3 regions of the Streptomyces sp. cmx-4-9 genome follow, and region 1 is predicted to be linked to each of the others. Evidence: riboswitches for the same ligand, from Rfam matches in the RefSeq annotation. Region 1 holds a riboswitch; each other region holds the start of a gene.

Region 1 (2,260 bases):
CACCTCGGCCGCGTGCCCGGTACCTGGGCGGCCCCGTCCGGGTCGCGGCCGGGGCCGGCGGCCCGCGCCGGGCCGCGGCGCGTCAGGCCGTCGCCGACTTCAGCGGGACCGCCGGATCCGCGGCCCGGGCCGGGTCGAGGGGGACGCCTGTCTCGATCAGCCGGCGGCCCTGGGCCAGGTCGCGGGGGCGGCCGACGGCCAGCACCGCGACCAGGGCGCCGCCCCGCAGCCAGCACACCGACCAGGCGTCCTGGTCCGGGTCGCCCCGCCACAGCAGGGTGTCCGCTCCGGCGTGGTGCCCGGCGTACTGGACGAAGCGGCCGAACTGCTCCGACCAGAAGTACGGCACCGGGTCGTAGGCCGCGGCCGCCTCCCCCGCCAGGATGTTGGCCGCCACGGTGCGCGGGCCCTGGAGGGCGTTGTCCCAGTGGTGCACGAGCAGCCGCGTGCCGTAGCGGGCCGAGGGGAAGGAGGCGCAGTCGCCGACGGCGTACACCCCGGGCAGCGAGGTCTGCAGGTGGGCGTCGGCGGTGACGGAGCCGTCGGGGCCGAGTGCGACACCCGTGCCGGCCAGCCAGGCGGTGGCGGGCCGGGCCCCGATGCCGACGACCACGGCGCCGGCCTCCAGCTCCCGGCCGTCGGCGAGCAGCACCCGGCCCTGCGCGGTCCCGGCGACCCGCGCACCGGTGATCAGCTCGGCGCCGGCCTGTGCGTACCAGCGGCCCATCGGCTCGGCGACCTCGGCGGGCAGCGCGCCCGGCAGGACCCGGTCGGCCGCCTCGACCACGGTCACCGCGCAGCCCGCCGCGCGGGCCGCGGTGGCGAACTCGGCGCCGATCCAGCCGGCCCCGACCACCACGACGCGGGGCGCGGCCGCCAGGACGGGGCGCAGCCGCGCCGCGTCGTCCAGGGTGCGCAGCAGGTGGACGCCGGGGACGCCTTCGGTGCCGGGCAGGACCAGGGGCCGGGCGCCGGTGGCCAGGACGAGCGCCCCGTACGGGACCGGGCCCGCCCCGGTGTCCAGCTCGCGGGCCGCGGCGCGCAGTCCGGTGACCTCGGTGCCGAGCCGCAGCCCGATGCCCAGGCCCTCGAAGTCCACGTCGAAGGCGGAGTCCTCGGCCTTGCCCAGCAGCACCGCCTTGGAGAGCGGCGGCCGGTCGTAGGGCTGGTGGGGCTCGGCGCCCAGCAGGGTCACGGGGCCCTCGAAGCCCTGCTCGCGCAGGGCGACGGCCGTCTGTACGCCGGCCATTCCGGCGCCGACGACGACCACGCCGTTCTGAGTCATTTCCGTCTGCTCGTTCACCCGGCCACCCTAATCATCTGATGAGCCGTCAGGAACAGGTGCCGCCTTACCCGCCGCGGACGGCGGGGTTAGTCTGGCCACCGTACCTATCGCGGGAGTCCGGACGCACCGGGCTGAGAGGGAGGCTGGCCGGCCTCCGACCGTACGAACCTGATCCGGGTCATGCCGGCGAAGGGAGGGGCTGGACGCCCATGCACGCATCTCGAAGGACAGCTTCCGACGTCCTCGTCATCGGAGGCGGGATCATCGGCCTGGTCACGGCCTGGCAGGCCGCCCGGCGGGGCCTCGCCGCCGTACTCGCCGACCCGGCCCCCGGGGGCGGCGCCGCCCAGGTCGCCGCCGGCATGCTCGCCCCCGTCACCGAACTGCACTACGGCGAGGAGGCCCTGCTCGCCCTGGGCCTGGCCTCGGCGGAGCGCTATCCGGAGTTCGCCGCCGAACTCGCCGAGGCCAGCGGCGGCCTGGACATCGGCTACCGGGCCTGCGGCACCCTCGCCGTGGCGCTGGACTCCGACGACCGCCTCCACCTGCGGGAGCTGCACGCCCTGCAGCGCCGCTGCGGTCTGGACTCCCAGTGGCTCACCGGCCGCGAGTGCCGCCGCCTGGAGCCCATGCTCGCGCCGGGGGTCCGGGGCGGGCTGCGCGTCGACGGCGACCACCAGGTCGATCCGCGGCGCCTGGCGGCCGCCCTGCTGGCCGCCTGCGAGCGCGCCGGGGTGGTGGTCCACCGGGCGCGGGCGGAGCGGCTGCTGGTCATCGCCGACCGGGCGGCGGGCGCGGTGCTGGACGACGGCACGGAGCTCGGCGCCGACCAGGTGGTCCTGGCGGGGGGCTCGCTGAGCGGGCGGCTGGCGGGGGTACCGGCGCAGGCCGTGGCCCCCGTACGGCCGGTCAAGGGGCAGGTCCTGCGGCTCACGGTGCCGGCGGCCTGCGCGCCGTTCCTGTCGCGGACCGTCC
Region 2 (2,260 bases), on a different contig from region 1:
CCATTCCTGGGCGCCGGGGTGGCCCTTGGCCAGGTCGGCGGCGTGCGCTGCGATCTTGTACGTGATGACGCCGGTCTTCACGTCGTCGCGGTTGGGCAGGCCCAGGTGCTCCTTGGGCGTCACGTAGCAGAGCACCGCGGTACCCCACCAGGCGATCATCGCTGCGCCGATGCCCGAGGTGATGTGGTCGTACGCCGGCGCGACGTCCGTGGTCAGCGGGCCGAGCGTGTAGAACGGCGCCTCTTCGCAGATCTCCTGCTGTAGGTCGATGTTCTCCTTGATCTTGTGCATCGGGACGTGGCCCGGGCCCTCGATCATCGTCTGGACGTTGTGGCGCTTGGCGATGGTGTTCAGCTCGCCCAGCGTCTTCAGCTCGGCGAACTGCGCCTCGTCGTTGGCGTCCGCGATGGAACCGGGGCGCAGGCCGTCGCCCAGCGAGTAGGTGACGTCGTACGTCGCCAGGATGTCGCAGAGCTCCTCGAAGTTCGTGTAGAGGAAGTTCTCCTGGTGGTGCGCCAGGCACCAGGCAGCCATGATCGAGCCGCCGCGGGAGACGATGCCCGTCTTGCGGCGGGCGGTCAGCGGCACGTACGGCAGCAGCACGCCGGCGTGGACCGTCATGTAGTCGACGCCCTGCTCGGCCTGCTCGATGACCGTGTCCTTGTAGATCTCCCAGGTCAGGTCCTCGGCGCGGCCGTCGACCTTTTCCAGGGCCTGGTAGAGCGGCACGGTGCCGATCGGGACCGGGGAGTTGCGCAGGACCCACTCGCGGGTGGTGTGGATGTTGCGGCCCGTCGAGAGGTCCATGACCGTGTCGGCGCCCCACTTGGTCGCCCAGGTCATCTTGTCGACCTCCTCCTCGATGGAGGAGGTGACCGCGGAGTTGCCGATGTTGGCGTTGACCTTCACCAGGAAACGCTTGCCGATGATCATCGGCTCGATCTCCGGGTGGTTCACGTTCGCCGGAAGCACCGCGCGGCCCGCGGCGATCTCCTCACGGACGACCTCGGGGGAGACGTTCTCGCGGATCGCGACGTACTCCATCTCCGGGGTGATCTCACCGCGGCGGGCGTACGCGAGCTGCGTGACGGCGGCGCCACCGCGGCCCCGCCGGGGCTGCCGGGGCCGGCCCGGGAAGACGGCGTCGAGGTTCTTGAGGCCACCGCGCGGCGAGGTGTGCTTGATGCCGTCGTCCTCGGGGCGGGCGGGGCGGCCCGCGTACTCCTCGGTGTCGCCGCGGCTGATGATCCAGTTCTCGCGCAGCGGGGCGAGGCCCCGGCGCACGTCCGTCTCGATCCGGGGGTCGGTGTACGGCCCGGACGTGTCGTAGAGCGTCACGTCCTTGCCGTTGGTGAGGTGGACCTGGCGGACCGGCACCCGGAGGTCGGGCCGGGAGCCCGCGAGGTACCCCTTGTGCCAGCCCGGCTGGCGCTCGGTACCGCCGTCGGCGTCCTGGCTGACGGCAGGCGTGCGTGCGTCCTGAATGGTCATGAGACCTGATCTCCCTACGCCGGCATTACCCGGTAACAGGTTCGGCGGTCGACGCAGCCTCTTCCCGTACGCGTTCTTGACCGCGTACGGTGATCAGCGCCCTCTCAGCCCGGTGCTCCGAGCTCCCGCGTTGTGCAAAGGTGCCCCCACGCTAGCGTCATCTGTGGCGTGCTGAACAGTGGGCTCCCTCATCTCTTGCGATGATCGGTTGGTGACGTCATCGCCGCAGCCCCCCACCCTGCCCTCTGACCGCCCTGACCCCACGGGCCACGCGCACGCCGGTCATGGACACGCCTCCGGCCATGGCCACAGCCACAGCCATGGCCCGGCGGCGCCCGTCTCCAAGCACCTGCGCAAGGTCATCGCGGCGGTGCTGATCCCCTTCGCGACGGCCGTGTTCGTCGGCATGGCGGTGCTGTGGCCCGGCGGCGCCCCCGCCCACGAGCGCAGCGGTGTCGGTTTCGACCGCCAGACGCAGCAGGGCAAGGTGGTCTCGCTCCAGCAGGTCGACTGCAAGTCCGTGAACGCCTCGCAGGTGCCGGCCACCGGGGACACCTCCACCCCGCAGGGCCGCGAGGCGCAGGCCGCCGAGACGGGCGAGTGCAAGAAGGCCACCGTCGAGGTCGGTTCCGGCCCCGACAAGGGCCGCACCTTCGTCGAGATCGTTCAGCCGGGCGCACCACGGCAGTTGGAGAACGGCCAGGAGGTGGTGGTCGCCTACGCCCCCGACGCTCCCCGCGACCTGCAGTACTCCGTGGTCGACGTGAAC
Region 3 (2,260 bases), on a different contig from region 1:
GGCCACGCCCGTCGGCGCCTCGGCCGGCTGCGGCTCCCCGTAGAGCACCTCCACCGGCGGGCTGCTGGCGTAGGAGACCACCAGCGGCCGGTCGGCCTTGGCCTTCCTGCCGCCCGCGGAGCCGGAGAACCGCTCGTTGTAGGCCTGCTCCCAGCCGTCGACGACCTCGACCCCGTTGGCCTGGAGCTTGCTCCACCAGTCCTTCCAGCCTCCCCCGGAGGCCTCCCCGTCGCCGTACTTGCCGACGGAGGCGAGCAGGAAGCCGAGGCCCGGCGAGGAGGTCGCGGCGTTCTCGGTGACCAGCAGGTTCTTGTACTCCGGCTTGACCAGGTCGTCCAGCGTCTGCGGCGGGGCGAGCTTCTTCTCGGCGAAGTAGGCCTTGTCGTAGTTCACGCAGATGTCACCGGAGTCGACCGGGGTGACCCGGTGCTCCTTGTCCAGCTGGAACTCCGGCTTGACCTGGTCCAGGCCCTTGGCCTCGTACGGCGTGAAGATGCCGTTGTCGAGAGCGCGGGAGAGCAGGGTGTTGTCGACGCCGAAGAACACGTCCCCGCGCGGGGAGCCCTTGGTGAGGATCTCCTGGTTGAGCGCGGCTCCCGCGTCGCCGGACTTCAGCACCTTGACGGTGTAGCCGCTCTGCTGCTCGAACTCCTTCAGGACCGCTTCGGTCACGTTGAAGGAGTCGTGCGAGACGAGGGTGACCGTCGTGGACTTCGGGGCGTCGCCCCCGGCCTGCGAGGCGTCCTCGGCCTTGCCGCAGGCGCTGAGCGTGGTGACGCCCAGCGCGGCGGCGAGCGCAGCGCCCGCGATCTTCTTGGTGGTGCTCACTGGTGAATTCCTCCTGGGATGTCCAGGAGAAGACGCGGCCCTGCCCGGCGCTCTCTGCGAGCGGACGCCGGGCAGGGCGCAACAGCTTGAGTGAATGACCGAACTTCCTACCCCGAATGACCGGGGCGAGGTTCAGAGGGTCTGCGGTGACGGACCGCACTCTCAGCGCTGTGGCGCTCCCCTGTCGGAATATGAAATTGGTTCGGCCACAGGGTACCCCCGCGGCCGAATACCGATCACCGCACTAGCGCTCCGAGGCCGCGAGCTGGCCGCACGCGCCGTCGATCTCCTGGCCGCGGGTGTCCCGTACGGTCACGGGCACCCCGTGCCGGGCGATGGCCTCGACGAAGGCCTTCTCGTCCTCGGGCCGCGAGGCGGTCCACTTCGAGCCGGGCGTCGGGTTCAGCGGGATCAGATTGACGTGCACGCGCTTGCCCTTGAGCAGCTTGCCGAGCAGGTCGCCGCGCCAGGCCTGGTCGTTGATGTCGCGGATCAGCGCGTACTCGATGGAGATCCGTCGGCCGGACTTCTCCGCGTACTCCCAGGCCGCACCGAGGACCTCGCGGACGTTCCACCGCGTGTTCACGGGCACCAGGGTGTCGCGCAGCTCGTCGTCGGGCGCGTGCAGCGAGACCGCGAGGCGGCACTTGAAGCCCTCGTCGGCGAACCGCAGCATGGCCGGCACCAGGCCGACGGTGGAGACGGTGATGCCGCGCTGCGACAGGCCCAGGCCGTCGGGCTCCGGGTCGGTGAGGCGGCGGATGGCGCCGACGACGCGGTTGTAGTTGGCGAGCGGCTCGCCCATGCCCATGAAGACGATGTTCGACAGGCGGGCCGGACCGCCGGGGACCTCGCCGTCGCGCAGGGCGCGCATGCCGTCGACGATCTGGTGGACGATCTCGGCGGTGGACAGGTTGCGGTCCAGGCCGGCCTGGCCGGTGGCGCAGAACGGGCAGTTCATGCCGCAGCCGGCCTGCGAGGAGATGCACATGGTGACCCGGTCGGGGTAGCGCATCAGCACGGACTCGACGAGCGTGCCGTCGTGCAGTTTCCACAGGGTCTTGCGGGTGGTGTCGTCGTCGCAGCTGATGTGCCGGATGACGTTCATCAGGTCCGGCAGGAGCTCCTCGCGGAGCTTCTCGCGGGAGGCCGCGGGGATGTCCGTCCACTCGGCCGGGTCGTGCGCGTAGCGCGCGAAGTAGTGCTGGGAGAGCTGCTTGGCCCGGAACGGCTTCTCACCGATCGCGGCGACCGCCTCGCGGCGCTCCTCGGGAGTGAGGTCGGCGAGGTGCCGGGGAGGCTTCTTGGCTCCGCGCGGGGCGACGAAGGTGAGCTCTCCCGGAACAGGGCGGGCCATGGCAGGTACTCCTTGTAAGACGAAAGGCGCGCCGCAGAAGCAGCGCGCCTTCCAAGAGTAACCGCCCGGCGTGTC

Evidence for each region. Region 1 has a riboswitch for thiamine pyrophosphate ahead of thiO (glycine oxidase ThiO). Riboswitches for the same ligand answer to the same signal wherever they lie in the genome.
Region 2: another riboswitch for thiamine pyrophosphate. It lies ahead of thiC (phosphomethylpyrimidine synthase ThiC); the one in region 1 lies ahead of thiO (glycine oxidase ThiO).
Region 3: another riboswitch for thiamine pyrophosphate. It lies ahead of ACLJTM_RS02510 (thiamine ABC transporter substrate binding subunit); the one in region 1 lies ahead of thiO (glycine oxidase ThiO).

The regions. Positions count from the first base shown of each region.
Region 1 is NZ_JAEBEE010000008.1:201,905-204,164, reverse strand. Features, by position in the region: gene ACLJTM_RS25105 (NAD(P)/FAD-dependent oxidoreductase) at 83-1,285, opposite strand; TPP riboswitch at 1,385-1,497, shown strand; gene thiO (glycine oxidase ThiO) at 1,495-2,260, shown strand, end outside.
Region 2 is NZ_JAEBEE010000003.1:461,198-463,457, reverse strand. Features, by position in the region: gene thiC (phosphomethylpyrimidine synthase ThiC) at 1-1,491, opposite strand, end outside; TPP riboswitch at 1,486-1,630, opposite strand; gene ACLJTM_RS13020 (YibE/F family protein) at 1,703-2,260, shown strand, end outside.
Region 3 is NZ_JAEBEE010000001.1:524,130-526,389, forward strand. Features, by position in the region: gene ACLJTM_RS02510 (thiamine ABC transporter substrate binding subunit) at 1-828, opposite strand, end outside; TPP riboswitch at 915-1,021, opposite strand; gene rlmN (23S rRNA (adenine(2503)-C(2))-methyltransferase RlmN) at 1,073-2,185, opposite strand.